DNA from 2 places in the Nocardia farcinica genome. Region 2 is predicted to be linked to the other one. Evidence: riboswitches for the same ligand, from Rfam matches in the RefSeq annotation. Region 2 holds a riboswitch; the other holds the start of a gene.
What was found. A riboswitch is a leader RNA that binds a small molecule or an ion and turns the genes downstream of it on or off. The one in region 2 is predicted to bind cobalamin.
Positions count from the first base shown of each region.

Region 1: it holds a riboswitch for cobalamin, as region 2 does, so the genes downstream of both, metE (5-methyltetrahydropteroyltriglutamate--homocysteine S-methyltransferase) here and AMO33_RS11180 (FecCD family ABC transporter permease) in region 2, are expected to answer to the same signal.

Region 1 covers NZ_LN868939.1:1,519,433-1,530,662, forward strand. Annotated here, with positions in the region: gene AMO33_RS23730 (crotonase/enoyl-CoA hydratase family protein) at 1-448, opposite strand, end outside; gene AMO33_RS23735 (TetR/AcrR family transcriptional regulator) at 559-1,209, shown strand; gene AMO33_RS23740 (acyl-CoA dehydrogenase family protein) at 1,196-2,818, shown strand; gene AMO33_RS23745 (ankyrin repeat domain-containing protein) at 2,897-3,313, opposite strand; gene AMO33_RS23750 (hypothetical protein) at 3,366-3,545, opposite strand; gene AMO33_RS23755 (hypothetical protein) at 3,542-3,748, opposite strand; gene AMO33_RS23760 (DUF4254 domain-containing protein) at 3,764-4,135, opposite strand; gene AMO33_RS30620 (hypothetical protein) at 4,231-4,512, opposite strand; gene AMO33_RS31145 (helix-turn-helix domain-containing protein) at 4,671-5,540, shown strand; gene AMO33_RS31150 (DUF397 domain-containing protein) at 5,537-5,893, shown strand; gene metE (5-methyltetrahydropteroyltriglutamate--homocysteine S-methyltransferase) at 6,010-8,280, opposite strand; cobalamin riboswitch at 8,449-8,650, opposite strand; gene AMO33_RS23780 (short-chain fatty acyl-CoA regulator family protein) at 8,997-10,433, opposite strand; gene prpD (2-methylcitrate dehydratase PrpD) at 10,589-11,230, shown strand, end outside.
Region 2 covers NZ_LN868938.1:2,284,364-2,295,593, reverse strand. Annotated here, with positions in the region: rRNA gene AMO33_RS11205 (23S ribosomal RNA) at 1-205, shown strand, start outside; rRNA gene rrf (5S ribosomal RNA) at 324-440, shown strand; gene AMO33_RS11195 (SRPBCC family protein) at 629-1,096, shown strand; gene AMO33_RS11190 (ABC transporter substrate-binding protein) at 1,105-2,133, opposite strand; gene AMO33_RS11185 (ABC transporter ATP-binding protein) at 2,237-2,893, opposite strand; gene AMO33_RS11180 (FecCD family ABC transporter permease) at 2,926-3,957, opposite strand; cobalamin riboswitch at 3,937-4,075, opposite strand; gene AMO33_RS11175 (alpha/beta hydrolase) at 4,181-5,347, shown strand; gene AMO33_RS11170 (ABC transporter substrate-binding protein) at 5,414-6,508, shown strand; gene AMO33_RS11165 (ABC transporter permease) at 6,508-7,368, shown strand; gene AMO33_RS11160 (ABC transporter ATP-binding protein) at 7,344-8,093, shown strand; gene AMO33_RS11155 (LLM class flavin-dependent oxidoreductase) at 8,090-9,442, shown strand; gene AMO33_RS11150 (MFS transporter) at 9,546-10,820, shown strand; gene AMO33_RS11145 (TetR/AcrR family transcriptional regulator C-terminal domain-containing protein) at 10,777-11,230, opposite strand, start outside.

The sequences.
Region 1 (11,230 bases), on a different replicon from region 2:
TCGCGCCGATCAGCCGGGGCAGCCGCACGGTGCCGCCGTCGATCAGCGGCACACCCCAGCGGCGGCAGAACACCCCGAGCGTGCTGTCCTCCTCGGCCACCCGCAGATCGCACCAGAGCGCCAGCTCCAGCCCGCCCGCCACGGCATAGCCGGAGATCGCCGCGATCACCGGCTTGCTCAACACCATCCGGGTCGGCCCCATCGGCCCGTCCCCGTCCTCCTCGGCCCGATTGGATCGTTCCGTCCCGAGCGATTTGAGATCCGCCCCCGCGCAGAACGTTCCGCCCGCGCCCCACAGCACCGCCGCGGCGGCCTCGGGGTCGGCGTCGAACTCGCGGAAGGCCGCGGCCAGCGCGGCGGCGGTCGGCCCGTCCACGGCGTTGCGCGCCTGCGGGCGATCCAGGATCACCGTGGTGACCGGCCCGTTCTTCTCCACCCGCACGCTCATGGCACCCCGTTCGACGTCCTCGCTCCGGCTCATCCCGTCGACGATAACCGCGCGGACCCGTCCCGCACGACCCCTTGCGTGAAGAAGTGAAGCTCTGATTCACTTCTTGTGTGCCGTATCGCAGAACCCCCGCCGTGCAGGCCAGGCTCGACGCCCAGGCCGGCCAGATCGTGCAGGCCGCGACCAGGGTGCTGTCGGAGGCGGGCTTCGCGGGACTGTCGATGGCGGCGGTCGCGGCCAATGCCGGCGTGGCCACCGGCACCGTCTACAAGCACTTCGCCGGCAAGGCCGAGCTGGTCACCGCCGTGTTCCGGGCCGTGGTCGCCCGCGAGGTGGACGCGGTCGCCGCCGCCGCGGCCGAGGGCGGCGCCGTCGAGCGGGTGGTCGCCGCGGTGGAGACCTTCGCCTGCCGCGCCCTGAAGAACCCGAAACTGGCCTACGTGCTGCTGGCCGAACCGGTCGACGCGGTGGTCGACGCCGAGCGCCTGCGCTTCCGCCGCGCCTTCGCCGACGCGTTCGCCGCCGCCGTGTCCGACGGCGTCGCCGCCGGCGAGCTTCCCGGCCAGGACGCCCGCACCACCGCCGCCGCCCTGGTCGGCGCGATCGGTGAGGTGCTCGTCGGCCCGCTGGCCGACGCCCCGCACAGCGAATCCGTCGTGCCCCAACTCGTCACCTTCGCCCGGCGCGCACTCGGTGTGCCGGAGCGGGCTCGCGCGGCCATGACCGCGCCGGAAACAGGAGTGTCCGATGCAGACTCATGAGGTCTTCAACCAGGTCCCGAACATCGTGCCCTTCGACGTGTCGCGCAATCCCGCGCTGCTCGAGGGCCTGCACCGCGAGGGCGCGGGCTGGGCCGAGGCCGAGGTGCGCGAGCTCGGCGCGCTCGCCGGCGGTGAGCGCGCGCAGGACTGGGGCAGGCTCGCCAACGAGTACCCGCCGGTCCTGCACACCCACGACCGCTACGGCCATCGCATCGACGAAGTCGAATTCCACCCGTACTGGCACGAACTCATGACGGTCGCCGTCGGCCACGGCCTGCACGCCGCCCCCTGGCTCGACGAACGCCCCGGCGCGCACGTCGCCCGCGCCGCCAAGTTCTACACCTGGGGCGCCGCCGACGCCGGTCACATGTGTCCCATCTCGATGACCTACGCCGCCGTGCCCGCCCTGCGCCACAACCCCGAGCTGGCCGCCAAGTACGAGCCGCTGCTCGGCTCCCGCGTCTACGATTTCGGCCTGCGCGAGCCCACCGGCAAGGCCGGACTCATCGCGGGCATGTCGATGACGGAGAAGCAGGGCGGCTCCGACGTGCGCGCCAACACCACCACCGCGACACCGCAGCCCGACGGCACCTACCGCATCGTCGGCCACAAGTGGTTCACCTCCGCGCCGATGTCGGACATGTTCCTCACCCTGGCGCAAGCCCCCGGCGGCCTGTCCTGCTTCCTGCTGCCGCGCGTGCTGCCCGACGGCACCCGCAACCCCATCCGCATCCAGCGCCTCAAGGACAAGCTCGGCAACAAGTCCAACGCCTCGTCGGAGATCGAATACGAGAACGCCACCGGCTGGCTCGTCGGCCCCGAAGGCCACGGCGTGAAGACCATCATCGAAATGGTCAACATGACCCGCCTGGACTGCGTCATCGGTTCGGCCACCAACATGCGCCAGGCGACCGTCCACGCCGTGCACCACGCCCGGCACCGGGAAGCGTTCGGCGCCAAGCTGATCGACCAGCCCGCCATGCGCAACGTCCTCGCCGACCTGGTGATCGAATCCGACGCCGCCACCACCGTCATGATACGGCTGGCCGGCGCCACCGATCGCGCCGCCCACGACCCCGCCGAAGCGAACCTGCGCCGCATCGCCCTCGCCGTCACCAAGTACTGGGTGTGCAAGCGCGCCCCCATGCTCACCGCCGAAGCCCTCGAATGCCTCGGCGGCAACGGCTACGCCGAAGAATCCGGCATGCCCCGGCTCTACCGCGAGTCCCCGCTGATGTCGATCTGGGAAGGCTCCGGCAACGTCGCCGCCCTCGACGCCCTGCGCGCCATGGGTCGCCAACCCGACACCGTCGCGGCCTACTTCGACGAGGTGAACAAGTCCCGCGGTGACAACCCCCGCCTCGACGACGCCATCGACCGCGTCGGCAAGGAACTCGCCGACCTGTCCGACATCGAATACCGGGCCCGGCGCGTGGTCGAACTCATGGCCCTGGTCCTGCAAGGCGCCCAGCTGGTGCGGCACGGACACCGCGCGGTGGCCGACGCCTTCTGCGCCACCCGATTGGGGGATGACTGGGGAATCGCGTTCGGGACATTGCCGACCGGGGTCGACACCGAATCGATCATCGAGCGCGCGTTCGTGGAGTGACTCGTCCTCGAGCCAACGCCGCAACCGGTGGCCTGCGCTACGGCCGGCATGTGGCAAGTGTCGGCCGGATGGTGTCGTTCACGCCAGATCAGCGAATTCGGCGGCGATCTCGGGGCGATTCGTGAAATCGCGGATGTAGTGCAGCGCGCTGCGCAAACCGAAATAGGACTGGATGGTCTCAGCGGTCGGGTCGGCCGCCGCAGCGCGGAGCACTCGTATCGAGGCGATCGGATCGCCGCTCGCCGCCGTGGCAGCCCAGTATATCGCGGGCATGCCGTTCGCGGTCACGGCATCCACGTCGGCGCCGGCGTCGAGCAGGAGTGCGATCGCGGCGGGATCCGCTTCCTGGGCGGCGAAATGCAGTGGTGTCCAACCCTCCCCATCCCGCACGTCGACATCCTCGCCGGCCTGCAGGAGCTGGGTGATGAGCGTGAGGTCACCGTCCCGGGCGGCGTAATGCAGGCCGACGCGCCCGAACTCATCGCGGTGCCTCATCAGCTTGCTCCGTTCTTGGTCCGTTCACCGGTTGCGGTACGGGTCTCCGGGCCTATTCGCGCAGAAACCGTTCGACGTCGCTGAGCGAAGCGCACTCGAACAGGCGCTCGCCATCGTAGATGTCGACCAGCGCCCACCCGCCACCCGCCGGATAGGCGATGAGTTGGTATCCGCCGCGGCGGGCACGGGCCATCAGGAAGCGCAGCCGAGCGGCGCGCGGGTGGTCGCTCATTCCGCCCTGCCCCGGCCCGGGTCGTCGCGCCATTGCCGCAGTGCCGTGGCGAAACGGGTCAGCACGACCAGGTCGGGGGCGGGGGGAGTCGTCACGGGATGTTTCGGCGGGGGGATGCGGGATTGTCCGGGCTCGCGCCGCGGCAGGTCGTTGAGCACGTTGCAGCCTCCGGCGATGGAGTCGATGGTCGATGGCCGTGTCACTCGTGGGTGGTCGGTTCAGGTCTGGTCGGATCCGATCAGGCGAAGGTTGCCGAGGTCGGGGACCCGGCGCACGCCGGTGCTGACCTCGTGGGAGAGATCCGCATAGCCGACGGCCAGTTCCGCCAACCGGCGCCAGGCGTAGTGACGTTCGACCGGTGCATCGTCGAACACCAGCGCACTGCGCGCCGACGAGCTGTAGCGGGCGAGGCGATCGATCACGGTGCCGACCGATTCGGTGTGCAGGTGCGCGCCGCCGCGGGCGGGTGGGAGTTGGCAGGCCAGCCAGCGGTCGATCCCACGGATCAATGCCATTCGACGGTGGAGTAGGTCCCTGGCATCGACTGCCCGCTCCGCCGTGGCGTGGAGACGTGCCAGCTCGAGCGCCATCCGCAGCACCGGATGCTCGCTGCCGAGGCGGCCACTGCACGCCTCGAGGACGAGTTCCTTGGGCGGGAGCGGATCAGCGCGGGGATCAGGCCGGCTCACCGTGCACGCCCCTCGCCGTCACGGAAGAAGCATGCCGGCCATCCGGGTTCGGTCAGGGCGAAGTGCACGGCCTCGCGCGCCGTCAAACCGAGCGCATGTGCGAGTTCTGCTGCACTCCAGGTGAATTCGGCGAGCTGGACTGCGGAGACGGCCTGCTCGAGCGTAAGGGTGCGGCCCGGTAGGAACGACACCACCCACCGACCTCCACCAACCGCTCTCGCTTGATGCTCGCAACGATCGCTGAGAATCCGCGAGCTGTTGACCACCTGCACAGACATGGTTCTCGTTCCCCCTTCGAATGAACGATGTGGGCGAGCCGGCGGTACCGCTTGTCAGTATCGTATACTAGACAACGTTATAAGTTGTCGTTAATCGCCGAGCTGGCTGTGCTGGTACTGTTGCGCCCGCTTGTCTGTACTCGCGAAAGAGGATCGGCATGGCTCCGTCATCCCCGACTGTTGCTCGTTGGGAACTCGCTGTCCGCTTCAAGCAGCGGCTCGACGAGCTGAGCATCAAGGTCCCGGCCCTGTGCAAGGCCATCGGGTTCACGCCCGCGTACTGGTCGCACGTCGTGACCGGCCGCAGCGTCCTCAGTGAAGAGAAGATGCACAAGCTGATCGAGCACCTGGACTTTCCGGCGGATCAGCGAGCGGAACTGCTTGCTCTGCGCGCCGAGGCAAAGGAACCCGGCTGGTGGAATAAGTACGCGGCACTCTTCGGCGACGAACTGCTGCGTCTCTACGGTCTCGAACACGGCGCTCAGCGGATTCGAGTTCACGAAGGCGTCATCGTGCCTGCGATGCTGCAGGCTCCCGACTACATGCGAGCTCTGATGACGTCGCCGTATGGTGTGCGGTCGGCGGTGGAGGCCGACAAGTACGTGGAAGCGCGAATGCGCCGCCAGAAACGGTTGGACGGCCCCGACGCTGTTCACTTCACGGCGATGCTCACCGAAGCGGTCCTACTTCAGCATCCGTGGGGGCCGAAAGTGCAGATCGCCCAGCTTCGGCACATCAAGTCTTTGATCGAAGCGCATCCGGACACCGTCGACGTCCGGGTCATCCCGCTGGGTGCCCCGGAATGTGCGGCGCTGAGCGGCAACGTCTACCTGCTGGATTTCGAGAGCTGCTGGCTCCCTACCGTGGCGTGGTTCGAAAACGCGCTGTTCGGAGCACTCGTCGAAGACCCGGTTCAAGCCCGCAATCTCAACTATGTCTACAACAACGTCTTTGCGGCCATGCCGGACCAGGGGCGGTCTCTCGACCTGATCGACCAAGCGGTACGTACGCTAACATCGTTGGCATGAGTACCGGCACGACCAGCACGTGGTTCAAGTCCAGCTTCTCGAAGGAAGCCGCCAACTGCGTGGAGGTTCGGTTTTCCGGGGATGCGGTGCTCATCCGCGACAGCAAGTATCTGCGGGATCCGGGGAACGATCCGGCGCGGCAGCCGGTCATCGAGATTTCGGCGATGCGGTGGGGTGCGTTTCTCGCCTATGCGGTCGATCCGGGCGTCGCGCCGGAGCCTGGGCTGCCGGTGATCGTGCGGGGTGCGCGCGGTGTGGTGGTGTCGCTCGGCGGGGTATCGCTGCATTTCACCGATGCCGAGTGGATTGCTTTCACCTCGGGCATTGCGGTGGGGGAGTTCGCCGCGGCGTAGCGGCGGGCGGTGCGGTTGCAGCGCGCCCGCCGCTGGCCCCTGGCCAGCGGTTGCGCAGCTGTTCGATGCCGACTCCGGTGGATCCGAGTGCCGGCACCCGAACAGCTACGATCGGATCAACGCAGGGCTGCCGCCGCGGCGACGAGGTTGCGTAGCGAGGCTTCCACCTCAACCGGGCCACGGGTCTTCAAGCCGCAGTCGGGATTGACCCACAACCGTTCGGCCGGAACCGCTTTCAGCGCTGACTGTAGCGACGCGACGATCTCCTCGATCGAAGGCACGCGCGGCGAGTGGATGTCGTAGACGCCAGGTCCTACGCCGAGATCGAAACCGGCGGCGTTGAGATCGTCGAGGACTTCCATGTGAGAGCGAGCCGCTTCGATGGAGGTGACGTCAGCATCGAGCGCGGCGATCGCGCCGATGACTTCACCGAACTCGGAGTAGCACAGGTGAGTGTGGATCTGCGTGGTGTCGGCGACGCCGGCGGTCGCCAGGCGGAACGAATCGACCGACCACGCCAGATAGGCCGGTCGCTCGGCCGCGCGCAGTGGAAGCAGTTCGCGCAGCGCGGGTTCGTCGACCTGAATGATGCGGGCGCCGCCTGCTTCGAGGTCGGTGACTTCGTCGCGGATGGCGAGGGCGACCTGGCGAGCGGATTCGCCCAGGGGCTGGTCGTCGCGGACGAAAGACCACGCGAGGATGGTGACCGGGCCGGTGAGCATGCCCTTGACCGGCTTGCTGGTGCGTGACTGCGCGTAGCCGATCCAGTCGGTCGTCATCGGGGTCGGGCGGGTGACATCACCGAAGAGGATCGGCGGGCGCACGCAGCGCGTTCCGTAGGATTGCACCCACCCGTTGTCGGTCGTGGCGAAGCCGTCGAGCAGCTCTGCGAAGTACTGGACCATGTCGTTGCGCTCGGGTTCGCCGTGGACGAGCACGTCCAGGCCCAGACGTTCCTGCAGCGCGATCACCTCGTCGATCTCCCTCCGCATACGGGCTACGTACTCGGCGTGGTCGATCTCGCTCTTGCGCAGTGCGGCGCGAGCCAGGCGGATCGTCGAGGTCTGCGGGAAGGAGCCGATGGTGGTGGTGGGCAGCAGCGGCAGGTCGAGGTGAGCACGCTGCTTGGCGCGACGTTCGTCGGCCGGTGCGCGTTCGAGGTCGGTGGGTGCCAGTGCCGCCAGACGTGCCCGGACGGTGGCGTTGTGCAGGCGCGGATCTGTGCGGCGGGACTCGGCGGCGTCGCGGGCGGCGCGCAGTTCGTCGGCGACGACGTCGGTGCCCTGGGTCAAAGCGGTGGCCAGCAGCCGGACTTCGTCGACCTTTTCGGCGCCGAAGGCGAGCCACGAACGCAGCCGGTCGTCGAGCGCGGTTTCCGGGGTCAGTGAGTAGGGAACGTGCAGCAGCGAGCAGGAGGTCGATACCGCGACCGAGGCTGCGCTGCCGAGCAGCGAGCCCAGGGTGCTCAGAGTGGCGTCGAGGTCGGTGCGCCAGACGTTGCGGCCATCGACCACGCCGGCCACCAGCAGCTTGTGGGTCAAGGCCGGGACCGAGGCCACCGCCTCGACGGTGGTGCCCGCGGTGAAGTCGAGCGCGACCGCGTCGACCGGCGTCGCCGCGATCTCGGCGAGTGCCGCGTCGGTGTGCCCGAAATAGGTGGCGATCAGGATCGCGGGCCGGTCGGTGCCCGAGGCGAGTTCGGTGTAGGTGGCGCGCACGGCGGCCAGTTCGGCGTCGGTGAGATCGGTGACCAGGATCGGCTCGTCGATCTGGACCCAGGTGACACCCGCCGCCGCGAGCCGCGACAGCAGCTCGCGGTAGAGCGGGAGAAGCTCGGCGAGGCGGTCCAACGCGCCGCCTTCGGCGTGCTTGGACAGTTTCAGGAAGGTCAGTGGCCCGATGACGACGGGCCGGGCCGGGATGCCGAGTTCATCGGCTTCGGCGAGTTCGGAGAACAGCTTCGCCGGGTTCAGTGAGAACTGCGTTCGGGCGTCGATCTCGGGAACGATGTAGTGGTAGTTGGTATCGAACCATTTCGTCATCTCGAGCGGGGCGATCGTGTCGGTGCCGCGGGCCGCGGCGAAGTAGCGATCGAGTGGATCGATGATTTCGGCGACGCGCGGAGGCAGCGCACCGAGCAGGACCGCGGTGTCGAGGACCTGGTCGTAGTAGGAAAAGGTGCCGACCGGGATGGAATCCAGCCCCGCGGCGGCGAGCAGGCCCAGGTGGGTATCGCGCAGTTCACGCGCGACGGTGTGCAGGTGCTCGGCGTCGGCCTTGCCGGCCCAGTAGGCCTCGATGGCGCGCTTGAGTTCCCGGTTCGGCCCGACGCGGGGCAGTCCGAGAACCGTGGCGGTGAAGGGGGTGGGCGAAACAGCCACGTTGATCGTCTCCGGTGTAGATGCGGATGGCCATCGCCTGTCGTGCGCAGCGCCGAAATCCGACCGTGAGGTACGTGCGAGGCAAGCTCGCGCGCCCGTTTCCAGGGTCTCCTGGCGGGGCGGTGGAATATCGGTCCATGCGCCCAATCCTCGAGGCGGAGGCCGCCGGGCACGGCGTGTCCGGCACAGCGGGCAGGTCTTCGGACTCATGGGCACCGGCCTGATTCGGCCGACCTAGTGGCCGTCGCTTCCCAGGCAGGCGCCCAGTGCTCCATGACGGCGGTCGTTCCCACTCACCGCTGCGGGACAGTCCCGGATTCCCACCGGGTTCCCTCTCACCGGTCCGGTGTCCCGGGCCGGCTTCGACACGATCACTGGAGTTCGGGGCTCCGACTCTGCACGGTGAACGTGAACCAGCTGCGGTCACCATTCTAGTCCAGCCCGACCGCGTGCTGAGGCCTACCGGTAGTCGGCCCGCCGATCGCTGCACCGATCAGCCGGTTCTGCTCCTCGGCGGACCGGTGGGGAGCCGGGGGCGGGTAAGGCTGGATCGAGCGGACGGGGTGGCGATCGGGGGCGCGGGCATCTGCGGTGGCAGCGAGGGTCCCCAGCCGATGCCCGCAAGACCGAGGATTCGCCCGCTGTGCCGGGCGCGTCGCGGCTGGTGGTCGGCGAACCCGCTCGCGAGCGCGCCACCGCGCGCAGGCGATCGGGGTGGACGGTCAGCGCCGGGTTTCAGTGGGTGAGTCGGCGGGGGCGTAAGGGATGTTCGCAGCGAGGTTGTCGTCGACGCGGATGGCCCGCCCGAGCTGTGGGAAGGCTCGTTGTGCGCAGTTCGGGCGTTCGCACACCTTGCAGCCCGCGCCGATCGGGACCGCGGTGGGGTCATCGTGGAGCGGGAGTCCTTGGGAGTACACCAGTTTCTCGGCGTAGGCGAGGTCGCAGCCGAGTCCGATCGCGAAATTGCGCTTGGCGGCGAGGAATCCGGGAGTGTTCTCGTCGGTGGTGCGGGCCAGCCACAGGTACTTGCGGCCGTCGGGCATCTGGGCGATCTGGGTGCGGATTCGCCCCGGGGTTGCGAAGGCGTCGTGGACGACCCACAGCGGGCAGCTGCCGCCGACCCGGGAGAAGTGGAACGCGGTGGCGGACTGGCGTTTGGAGATGTTGCCGGCCCGGTCGATACGCACGAAGAAGAACGGCACACCGCGCTGTCCGGTCCGCTGCAATGTCGACAGGCGGTGACAAACGGTCTCGAAACCGACCTCGAACATCGATGACAGCAACTCGATGTCGTAGCGCAGATCTTCGGCGGCATTACGGAACCTGTTGTAGGGCAGGATGAGCGCTCCGGCGAAATAGTTGGCCAGGCCGATGCGCAACAGGTCGCGTGATGCGGTGGGCAGATTCGACATGGCGGTGATCGCGTCGATGGTGTGGTTGTGCGTCAGGAACGCCAGCTGGGTCGCGAGCTGGAATGCGCGCTGACCGGCTGAGAGTCGTCGTGCGAGCGCGATGTGGCGCGCTGCGGGATCGTAGACACGCTTGGGGCCGGGATCGGTCGGATCGTCGGAGCGAATCGTGACGGTGATGCCGTGGCGCTCGTGCAACAGGCGGGTCAGCTGCAGGTCCAACCCGCCGATGCTGAGCCGATTGTCCTGAAACATCGATTCCGCGGCGGAGTCGAGCTCGGGTATGTGGTTGCGATGGTCGTAGAAGAAGTCGCGCACGTCCTCGTACGGAGTCACCGCCGTGGCACTCGCGGCTGGAGCCTCGAGACCAGCGGAGATCTGCTCGAGCTGCTGCGTCGCGCTGCGCAGTCTGCGATGCAAGTTCACCAGCAGATGCGCGGCGGCCGGGACCCGCGTGGTGAGATCCTCGAGTTCGGCATTGCTGATGCCCGCGGCATCGGGATCCTCGATGAACACCTCATGGAGATCGGCCAGCAGTCGTGCGTCGGTGTCGGTAGCGAAGAAGCCCATGTCCAGATCGAAGGCGGCATTGAGTTTGAGCAGCACCTGGACGGTCAGCGGACGCTGATCGTTCTCGAGCTGATTGACATAGCTCACCGATAGCCCGAGCAGTTTTGCCAGCGCGGTCTGCGACAGCCCGCGCTGGTCGCGCAGTGCGCGCAGCCGCGCGCCCGCGAACATCTTCTGCATGACCCGAATCTATCACGCGCACCATTCGCAACTTTCACAGATTTGCCGGCGATCTTCCACATATTTCGGCATCTGCGAGGCATTTTGCCCGCAAATCGAACTGTGTAACGTGCGAACGGTATCGGTGAATATTTGACGTCCGGGAGGCCAGCGCTGTGAAGCACCATCTTGTCCGTACCCACCGCTCTGCCGAGGACTTCCCTCGTGAGGAGCACTTGGCGTGGCGGATCGCCGAGGTAGCCACCGATGCCGTGGAGGTTCCGGCCGACACCGAGGAGATGATTGTCAACCGCATCATCGACAACGCCTCGGTCGCCGCGGCCTCGATCACCCGCCGACCGGTCGCCAACGCTCGCGCCCAAGCCTTGGCCCACACCTACCGCCCGGGCGCGACCGTATTCGGCGTGCCGGGCCGGTTCTCCCCGGAATGGGCCGCCTGGGCCAACGGAGTCGCGGTCCGCGAACTCGACTTCCACGACACCTTCCTGGCCGCGGAGTACTCACACCCGGGCGACAACATCGCTTCGATTCTCGCCGTCGCCCAACACTCCGGTCGCAATGGCGCGGACCTGATCCGTGGCCTGGCCACCGGCTACGAGATCCAGGTCGACCTGGTACGTGCGATCTGCCTGCATGAGCACAAGATCGACCACGTCGCCCACCTCGGCCCCTCGGCCGCCGCAGGTATCGGCACTCTGCTCGGTCTCGACGCCGAGACCATCTACCAGGCGATCGGACAGGCTCTGCACACCACGACCGCTACACGCCAGTCCCGCAAGGGTGAAATCTCGAGCTGG
Region 2 (11,230 bases):
TGTCCTGCCAAGGGCACTGCTGGTTAGCTACGTTCGGAAGGGATAACCGCTGAAAGCATCTAAGCGGGAAGCCTGTTCCAAGATGAGGTTTCTCACCCCCTCGAGGGGGTAAGGCCCCCCACAGACCATGGGGTTGATAGGCCAGAACTGGAAGCGCGGTAACGTGTGGAGGTGACTGGTACTAATCGGCCGAGGACTTACCAACAACGATGTTACGCGTCCACTGTGCGGTATCTGAAACAACACACAACCCACCGTTGACACCCGCCCCATCACCGAAAGGGTGTGGGGTGTGTGCGGGGGTGTGGATAGTTTCATAGAGTTACGGCGGTCATAGCGGTGGGGAAACGCCCGGTCCCATTCCGAACCCGGAAGCTAAGCCTGCCAGCGCCGATGGTACTGCACTCGACAGGGTGTGGGAGAGTAGGACACCGCCGGAACATCCTTTCCTGATAGGGGACCCACTAGTGGGTCCCCTATCGGCATTTCCGGACCCCACACCCCCAGACACCGACTATTCATTCAGAAGGCCCCAACGCGATTGGGGCTTTCCGTGTTTTCCGGCATCGTTTCCTGGCCGACATTTCTTCCACCCGAGTGACCGGTCCGAGGCGGCTACCGTGGTCGCATGACCGCGACACGCATCGGCAAGCACATCGACGCACCTCGGGAGACGGTCTACCGGCTGCTGCTCGACGGCGAGGCGGTGGCCCGGTGGATGGTGCCCGACGGCATGACCAGCCGGGTGCACGAATTCGACGCCCGCGAGGGCGGCGCCTTCCACATCACGCTCACCTACGACGACCCCACCGACACCGGCAAGACCACCGACCACACCGACAGCTACCGTGGCCGCTTCCTGATGCTGGTCCCGAACGAGCAGGTGGTGCAGCTCGTCGAGTTCGACACCGAGGATCCGGATGTGCAGGGCGAGATGACGATCAGCTACACCCTCACCGAGGCCGACGGCGGCACCGACCTGATCGCTCTGCACGACAAGCTGCCCAGCGGACTGGACCCGCACGACAACGAGATCGGCTGGCGGATCTCGCTGGCGAAGCTCGCCGCCCTCGCCGAGCGCGGCACCCTCGATTGACCGGCGCCTCAGCGCACTTCGTCGTCGGCGCGCGGCCGGATCCCGGAAGGGGGCAGCAGCTCCCACTGCTCCAGCCGGGCGCGGATCTGCTCGGCGGCGTCGATGTTCAGCGGTCCGCTGGTCCACAGCACATACGGCAGGTTGAGGAACCGGCCCTCCCGGACGGCACGCAGCTCGTTGATGCCGGGCTTGCCGCGCAGCAGCTCGACCTTCTGCTCGAAGGTCTGGCCGGGGTAATCGACGAACATGATCGCGTCGGGGTCGGCGGAGGCGAGGCGTTCCCAGGAGACCTTCGTCCACGTGTCGGCGACGTCGTCGAGGATGTTGCGTGCGCCCGCCGAATCCAGGATGGCTTGCGGCGCACCGAACTTCCCGCTGGAGAAGATCGTGTCGCTGCCGCTGTCGAACAGGAAGACGGCGGGCTTGCGCGGCGCCTGCGGTGCGGCGTGCAGGGCGGCCAGGCGGGTGTCGAGATCGGCGACGAGGTCGGCGGCGCGCTCGGTGCGGCCGGTGATGGCGCCGAGATTGGTGAGATCGGTGCGCAGGGCCGTCCACGGTTCGACCACCCCGCGGGCGCGTTCACCGGCTCGCTGACGGCAGCTCTCGGTGAGGATGTAGGCGGCGATGCCGTCCTTGCGCAGCGAATCGGGGGTGAGGTTCGCGGCCTCGGTGTAGCCGTAGTTCCAGCCGGCGACCATGACGTCGGGGCGCTGGGCCAGCACGGTTTCGCGCGAGGGCGAGTGCGGCGCGACATCGGACAACCCGTCGACGGCGGCGGGGCCGTAGTGCTTGCGCAGGGTGTCGGCGTCGCGTTGCAGACTCGACACCGCGATCACCTGGTCCTGGGCGCCCAGCGCCAGCAGCATCGAGACCATGTTGCTGTCGTTGACGAACAGGCGGTGCGCGGGCGCGGGAAAGCTCGCCTCGGCACCGCAGTTGGTGAGCACGAGGTCACTCGCGGTGGGGTGCGCGGTACCGCAGGCGGCCAGGGTGGCCGCCAGCGCGGCCGCGGCGAGTATCCGGACGGGTCGGTTCATGCCTTCGCCTCTCGCGGGGAGATCAACAGGTGGGGTGCGCCGGTGTCGGGGTGGGGGACCCGCACGGCGCGGATGCCGAAGACGTCCGCGAGCACCTCGGGGGTCAACGCCACCGCGGGGTCGGCCGGGGGTGCGCGGTACCGCCGTGCAGCACTAGGACCCGGTCGCAGTAGCGATCGGCGAGGGTGAGGTCGTGCAGCGCGGTGACCACCGTGCGACCGAGGCCGCGGGCCAGCGCGAGCAGGTCGAGCTGGTGGGTGATGTCGAGATGGTTGGTCGGCTCGTCGAGGATCAGGACGGGCGTGTCCTGGGCGAGTGCCCGGGCCAGCAGGACGCGCCGGCGCTCACCCCCGGAGAGCTTGTGCACGGGGCGGGCGGCGAGACCCGCGAGGTCGACCGCGGCCAGTGCGTCGGTGACGACCTGTCGCTCGGCGGGCGATCCCGCGCCCCAGGGCGGCAGATACGGGGTGCGCCCGAGCGCGACCACCTCGCCGACGAGCAGATCCGCGGGCGGCCGCTCGTCCTGCGCCACCAGCGCCACCGTCCGGGCGCGCTGCCGCGCCGGAAGTTCGTGCAGCGGTTGCCCGTCCACCGTGACCCGGCCCCGGCGCGGCCGTCGCACCCCCGCGAGCACGTGCAGCAGCGTGGTCTTCCCGCTGCCGTTCGGCCCGACCACCCCGATCATCTCCCCGGGCGCCACCTCGAAGCTCACCCCGGTGAGCACCGGGCGCCGTCCCACCTCGCAGCTCACCTCGGTCACCGACAAACGTCCCCCGGGCGCGGTATCGCGGGTCATGATTCCCCGAACCGGTAGGTGCGGCGGCCCAGCAGCAGCAGGAAGGCGGGGGCGCCGATCAGGCCGGTCAGCACGCCCACCGGGATCTCGGTGGGGCGCACCAGGATCCGGGTGGCGGCGTCGGCCACGACGAGGAACAACGCGCCGCAGAGCGCGCAGACCGGTAACAGGTCGCGGTGGCGGGGGCCGACCAGCAACCGGGCCGCGTGCGGCACCACCAGGCCGACGAAGCCGATCCCGCCGGACACCGCGACCAGCACCCCGACCAGCACCGCCAGCAGCACGAACAGCGCGATGCGCAGCTGCCGCACCGGAACGCCGACCGAGGCCGCGGTGTCGGCGCCGACGAGCAGCGCGTCCAGCCAGCCCGCGGCCGCCAACAGCGCCACACCTGCCAGCACCACGACCGTCAGCGGCAGCGCGATCCGGGTCCAGTCGGCGCCGGCCAGGCTGCCGAGCAGCCAGAACAGCACCGATTGCGCCGCCGCCGGATCGGCGCTGCGGAACACCAGGAAACTGCTGAACGCGGCGAACGCCGAACCGAGCACGGTGCCGGTGAGCACCAGCCGCAGCGGGGTGAGGCCGCCCTGGGCGGAGGCGATGAGGAACACCAGCGTCGCGGCCAGGAACGCGCCGGCCAACGCACCGCCGGACAACGCCCAGACGCCCGCGCCGGCGAAGAACCCCGAGGTGATCACCGCGGCCGCGCCGACACCGGCACCGGAGGAGACGCCGAGCAGGAAGGGATCGGCCAGCGGATTGCGCACCAGGGTCTGCATCGCGGCCCCGGCCAGCGCCAGCCCGGCGCCGACGATCGCGGCGAGCACGGTACGCGGCACCCGCAGCTGCCAGACGATGGTGTCGAGACCGAGATCGGCGGGCGCGGTGCCGGTGATCCGGTCCCGCAGCACGTGCCAGACCGATCCGACGGGCAGTGTCTCGGCGCCGAGACCGGTGGCGAACACCATGGCGACGCATACGGCGACGCTCAGCACGCCGAGGGTGATCGATGTCCGGACGCGGATCATCGGCGATACTCCACAGGCAAGTCGCGGCCTTTCCAGAAGCGACCCGGTGGGGGAGGTCTGACTCTCGCCGAAGGCGATCACAGTGGCGCGACCGTTCCGGATTCTCACCGGATTCCCGCACCCGCCGGGGGTTGACGGGCAGTACTCTACCGCCCGGTCTGCTCGCGGCGGGTGGTCGGGTCGGCACGTGGCAGGCTCCGGCGTCCGTCGTTACCGTGGAGTGATGTCGCTGTGGGACGAGCGGCACCCGTCGACGGTCGCCGACTGGGACGACGAACGGCGCAGGGCTCGGTTGCGGGAGACCCGCCTCGGGCATCGCTGGACGAGACTGCGCCGCACCAGGCTGGCGCTGGTGCGGGTCGCCGCCTTACTGACACTCCTGCTCACCCTGTTCGTGCAGTACTGGGTGCACGACGTGGCGCCGGAGCGGGCCAGGCTCGCACGCACCGAACCCGCGCTGCTTCCGGTCGCCACTCCGGTGGACGACCGGAACTGGGACACCGCGGTGGTGGACATGGTCGGTCTGGGCGGGCTCAACGCCACCGACACCGCGGCCGCCCTGCCCGCGCTGCGCCGCCTCGGGGTGGTGTGGGCGATCAGATACGACAACCAGGGCATCGACAGCAAGGTGATCGCGGATCTGGTGGTGCGCGCCGCGCAGATGTCCGGGGTGCGCAACCTCGTGCTCGTCGGGCACAGCATGGGCGGGGTGATCGCGCTGGAGGTGGGCGAGCACATCCATCGCGGCAGCGACCGCAGGCTGGCCGGAGTGCTGCTGGACTGCACCCCGATGGACCTCGGCGCGGTGCGGCCGGAGAGCCGTGGCCGCGGCGAGGACATGCTGCGCTGGATGGGCTGGCTGCCCGGTGCGCGGGAGAGCCGCACGCTGCGCATGGCGGTGGAAACCTATGCCCGCCGGGACCGCTTCCTCGATCCGGCCGGCCGGCCGGTGCCCGGCATCCGGCTCGCCGCGCTGCGTGCGGTGCTGACCGAGGTGACCACCGAGAAGGTGCTCTCGCACAACGCCGCCAGCAACGGGTTGATCGAATCGCAGTTCCTGGCGATCGTCGGTGGCGGCGCGATCGACAACCTGCGGGCTCTGGCGCGGCCGGCCGAGGGCAAACCGCGTCCGGCGATCGTGTTCATCCGTCCCCGCGACGCCGCCCGCGACCGGGTGGTCGACGTCGAGTACTCCCACCGGGTGCTGGTCGAGCGGGTCGGCGGGGTGGACGGCAGCCTGCTGGTGGTGCTGCCGCGCGAGATCGGCCACGCCAACCCGCGGCAGGCGCCGGTGGCCTACAACACCGTCATCGAGCAGCAGGTGCTGCCGTTCGTGCAGCGCTATCTGGACCGGGCGCGCGGCGTGCGGACCGCCGCGGCGCCGTCGTGACACCTTTCGAATCAGGCTGCCGACAAAGGTGTTCGGGGACGCGGCCGGGTTGTTTCAATTCCCCGCATGTCTGGAACCCGAACCGTGCTCGCCGGCCGTCGTGGCCGTCGCCTGACCGCCGTTCTGCTCGCCGCGGCGACCGCCGCGACCCTCGGGCTGACCGGTTGCGCGAAGGACGACGACGCGACGGTGGCCGCCGCGAACACCCCGCTGCCCACCGAGGTGCCGCCCGGCACCAAGCTCGTGATCGCCGACCAGCAGGAGCGGTTGCAGACGGCGCTGCGGCTCTCCGGTGAGCTCGACACGCTGCCGTTCACCGTCGAATTCGCCAACTTCGTCGGCGGCCCGGCCATCCTGGAGGCGTTCCGCGCCGGCGCGGCCGACGTGGCGCCGGTGGGGGACGTGCCGCCGATCCACGCGCTGGCCGCCGGGCAGGACGTGCCGATCGTGGCCGCGTACCGCACCAGCGTGGACGCGCTGAAACTGGCGGTGGCGCCGGGTGTTCCGGTGACGACGCTGGCGGATCTGAAGGGCAGGAAGATCGCCTACGCCGAGGGCACCGCCCAGCAGGCGGCCGTGCTGCGCGCGCTGGACAAGGCGGGACTGGACACCGGCGACGTGGAACTGGTCCGGTTGCAGCTGGCGGAGTTCCTCGACGCGGTGCGCACCGGCCAGGTGGACGTGGCCCCGCTGATCGAACCGAACGTCACGCGGCTGCTGCGCACGCCCGGCGCCACCGTGCTGCCCGACAGCGAAACGCACGGCATCTACAGCGGATTGGCCTACCTCTACGCGCGCCGGGAGGTGACCAACGACCCGGCCCGGTCGGCGGCGGTGGCCGCGCTGGTGCGGGCGTATGTGCGCGCCTACCAGTGGACCAACACCCACCGCGCCGAGTGGGAGCAACGGTATTACGTGGAGAACCAGAAGGTCTCGCCGGAGGACGCGCGCCGGATCGTGGATTCGCTGGGCAGCTACGTCTTCCCGCATCTGGACCAGGACCTGATCGATCGGCAGCAGGCGACCATCGACCTCATCGATGCCGCCGGTGAGCTGCCGAGAAAGGTCGAGGCCGCCGACGGTTTCGACCTGCGGTACGACGCCGTGGTGACCGCGGCGGTCACCGAATCCGGCGCGGCGTTCGAGCCGAAGGAGCGATGATGGCGACAGTGGAAGCGGGCGTGCTGCGCCGGTTCGGCGCGGCGGGCACGTCGCAGGCCCGGCAGGCGCGCGGCGGGTTGTCGCGGCGCAGGCTCGGCCCGGGCACACCGATCCCGTTCGGGATCGCGCTCGGCCCGGCGCTGCTGGTCGGCGCCTGGGTGCTCGGCTCGGCCACCGGCTCGCTCGACCCCGACACCCTGCCCGCCCCCTGGACGGTGGCGCAGACCGCCGGTGAGCTGATCGCCGACGGCCGTCTGCAGTCGAATCTGCTGACCTCGCTGCAACGTGCCGGCATCGGGTTGGCGTTGGGCGTGGTGATCGGCGTGGTGCTCGCGCTCATCGCGGGCCTGAGCAGGGTGGGCGAGGCGCTGCTGGACGGGCCGATCCAGATCAAGCGCGCCATTCCGACGCTGGCGTTGATCCCGCTGTTCATCGTGTGGTTCGGCATCGGCGAGGAGATGAAGCTGATCGTCATCACGCTGAGCGTCTTCGTGCCGGTCTACATCAACACCCACGCCTATCTGCGCAGTGTCGACTCCCGCTATGTGGAGCTGGCCGAGACCGTGCGGCTGTCGCGTGCGGCGTTCGTGCGCCGCGTCGCGCTGCCCGGTTCGCTGCCCGGCTTCTTCATCGGCCTGCGGTTGGCGGTGACGATCTCCTGGCTGGCGCTGGTCGTCGTCGAGCAGGTCAACGCCACCAGCGGCATCGGCTACCTGATGACGCAGGCGCGCACCTACGGCCAGATCGACGTGATCGTGGTCGGGTTGGTGATCTACGGACTGCTCGGCCTGTTCGGCGACATCGCGGTGCGCGCGGTGGAAAGGAAGGCACTGTCATGGCGACAGACACTGGGCGACTGAGCGTGGTCCGCACCCGCGAGCTGCGCCGCGGCTTCGGTGACCGCACGGTGCTGCGCGGCATCGATCTCGACATCGCGCGCGGTGAGTTCGTGGCGTTGCTCGGGCGCAGCGGCTCGGGCAAGAGCACGCTGCTGCGCGCACTCGCCGAACTCGACGACGCGGGTACCGGCTCGGGCGAGTTGCGGGTGCCGAGCGAACGCGCGGTGGTCTTCCAGGACTCCCGGCTGCTGCCCTGGGCCCGCGTGCTCGACAACGTGATCCTCGGCCTGTCCGGCGCCGATGCCGCCGCGCGCGGCCGGGCGGCGCTGGCCGAGGTGGGCCTGGCCGGGCGCGAGCGCGCCTGGCCGCGGGAGCTCTCCGGTGGTGAGCAGCAACGGGTGGCACTGGCCAGGTCGCTGGTCCGCGAGCCGGAACTGCTGCTGGCCGACGAGCCGTTCGGCGCGCTGGACGCCTTGACCAGGATCAGGATGCACGCCCTGCTGCAGGATCTGTGCGCCCGGCACAAGCCCGCCGTGCTGCTGGTCACCCACGACGTCGACGAGGCGGTGCTGCTCGCCGACCGGGTGCTGGTGTTGCAGGACGGCCGCCTCGCCACCGACCTGCGCATCGAGCTGCCCCGGCCCCGCCGTCACAGCGCCCCCGAGTTCATCCACGCCCGCGAGCTGCTGCTCGCCGCGCTCGGCGTCGACCTCGCCGCACCGGAGGAAGAGAAACAAGCCTCATGACCGACCGTCCCCGCCAGCTGAGCCTCAACGCCTTCATCTATCCCGCCGGGCACCACGAGGCCGCCTGGCGCCATCCGGCGAGCAGGCCCGACCGCATCTACGACGTGCGGTACTACCAGGAGATCGCCCGCACCGCCGAGGCCGCGACATTGGACGCGGTGTTCTTCGCCGACGGTCCCGCGCTGCGCACCAATGTCGAATTCAACGCCGCGCCCGGACTGGAACCGATCACGCTGCTCACCGCCATCGCGGCCGCCACCAGCCGGATCGGGCTGATCGCCACCGCCTCGACCACCTACTACGAGCCCTACAATCTGGCCAGGCTGTTCGCGAGTCTGGACCACCTCTCCGGCGGCCGGGCCGGGTGGAACATCGTCACCACCGGCACCGATCTGGCCGCGGCCAACTTCGGGCTGGACCGCCACCCCGACCACACCGAAAGGTACGCGCGGGCACGGGAATTCGTGGACGCGGTGGTCGCGCTGTGGGACAGCTGGGAGGACGACGCCATCCTGCTGGACACCGCGGCGGGCCGCTACGCCGATCCGGCCAAGATCCACCGCATCGATTTCGAGGGCGAATACCTGCGCGTGCGTGGACCGTTCAACGCCGCGCGCCCACCGCAGGGGCATCCGGTGCTGGTCCAGGCGGGCGCCTCCAACGAGGGCCGCGCGTTCGCGGGCCGCTACGCCGAGGCCATCTTCACCGCGCACCAGCAACTGGCGGACGCCCAGGCGTTCTACGCCGACATCAAGGCCAAGGCCCGCGCGTTCGGCCGCGACCCCGAGCACGTGAAGATCCTGCCCGGCATCAGCCCGTTCATCGCCGACACCGAGGCCGCGGCCCGGAAACTGGAGCGGGAGTTCAACGAGCTGACCGTGCCGGAATACGGGCTGGCACAGCTCGCCGGAATCGCCGGACGGGATCTACGGCACCTGAAGCTCGACGAGCCGGTGCCGGTCGAGGAGTTCGACGACGCGGGTGAGGTCACCGACAACGCGCGCAGCCGGTTGCAGGTCGTCGCCGGGATCGTGCGCCGGGAACGGCCGACGCTGCGGCAGTTGCTGCATCGGCTGGCGGGCGCGCGCGGGCACCGGGTGTTCGCGGGCACGCCCGAACAGGTCGCCGACACCATCGAGGAGTGGTTCCGCCACGGTGCCGCCGACGGGTTCAACGTGATGCCGCCCTACTACCCGGGCGGGCTGGAGGTCTTCACCGACACCGTGGTGCCGATCCTGCGCGAGCGCGGGCTGTTCCGCACCGAATACTCGGGCACGACGTTGCGCGATCACTTCGGACTGCCGCGGCCGGAGAGCCGATTCGCCCGTCGACCGGTGGGGGTGCGGTGAGCCGGGCACCCGAGGAGTGTCCGGGCGGACGCGCGGCGGCCGGGCTCGCGCGCTGCGGTGCGCGGGCCGGGACACCACGCGGTCGCCACCGGGGGCGCGGGCGGTGAGCGTCGACCGAGCGACCGAAAGTGCCACCGGCACAGTCCGTTCCGTGCGGTTGCGGAGCCTGACGTGGTCGGTGTTCGTGCCGATGGCGCTGTACGGCACCGGGGCCGGTGCGGCGGCGCCGATGTACGCGCTACGGGCCCTGGATCTCGGTGCGAGTGCCGGGCTCGCCGGACTGGTCGTGTCGCTGAGCGGGCTGGGGATGGTGCTCACCGATCTGCCCGCCGGCCGGGTGGTGGCCCGGGTGGGGGAGCGCGGGGCGATCGGGCTGGGGTCGCTGCTCGGGCTGGCCGGGGTGCTCGCGGCGATCCTGGCGCCGAACCTGGCGGTGCTGGCGGCGGGGATGCTGCTCAACGGCGCGGCGGGGGCGGTGTGGGGCCTGGCCAGGCAGTCCTACCTCGTCGCGGTGGTGTCTCCCGGTGACCGGGGCCGCGCACTGTCGACCCTGGCGGGCGCGCACCGGCTCGGGTTCTTCTGCGGCCCGTTCCTCGGGGCCGGACTGGTGCACGTGATGGGCCCGAACGGCGGACTGTGGTTGCAGTGTGTCACCACCCTGCTCGCCGGTCTGGCGATGGTCGCGGTGCGCGACGTCGGCGGCGAGAGCGGCACGCACACGCTGTCCTCGGTGGTGGTGGAGAACCGTAGGCTGCTGGGCACGCTCGGCTCGGCGGCGCTGCTCACCGGCGCCGCCCGGGCCGCCCGCCAGGCGCTGTTGCCGTTGTGGGCCGCGCACATCGGGCTCAGCCCCGTCGCCACCAGCCTGATCTTCGGCATCGCGGGAGCGGTCGACGTGCTGATGTCCTATCCCGCGGGGATCTGGCTGGACCGCTACGGCCGCCGCGCCACCGGTATTCCGTCCATGCTGTGCTTCGCCCTCGGCTACGCCGCGCTGCCGTTCACCGGCTCGGCGCTCACCGCGGGCGCGGCGGCGGTGCTGCTCGGGCTGGCCAACGGCATCAGCAACGGGCTCATCATGACCGTCGGCGCCGACGTCGCCCCGCCGGACCGGCGCGCCGAATTCCTCGGCGCCTGGCGTCTCACCCACGACATCGGCATGTTCGCCGGACCGGTCGCGGTGGGCGCGATCAGCGCGCTCGCCGTTCTCGGCGCCGCCTCCTTCGCGCTCGCGCTCGCCGCGGGGGCGGGCGCGTGGACGATGTACCGGTGGTTTCCCGCCGGGCGGGCCGCGGTGGACCGACCACGGCCCGACAGCGGCCGAACGCGGCTGCTCAGCGGACGCGGCTGCCGAGCAGGTGCCGTACGCCCGCGATGAACAGTTGCAGGCCGAAGTCGAAACGCGCGGTGGCGTCAGGGGTTTCGTCGAGCGGGGTGGCGTCGGCGGGCAGCGCGCCCGCGGAGTCCATCTGCATGCGGGACTGCTCGTCGACGGTCTGGCCCAGCACGTAGTACAGCAGCGTGTAGGCGGCCAGTTCGGCCTCTTGGCGCGGCATGCCCGCGCGGATCGCGACCCCGGCCAGGCGCTCGCGGCCCTTGCTGGTGGTCAGCCGGGAGGCGTAGGTGGCCGAGACGAGTTCGGCGCCGTCGCGGTAGGCCAGCAGGCAGTCCCGCAGCCGGTGCGCGAGTTCGGTGAGCTGACCGGCCCAGTCGGTCGCGGTGACCGGTGCCTCCATCGGGGCCAGGATGCGGTCGGCGACCGCGCCGAGCAGGGCCTGCTTGTTGGGG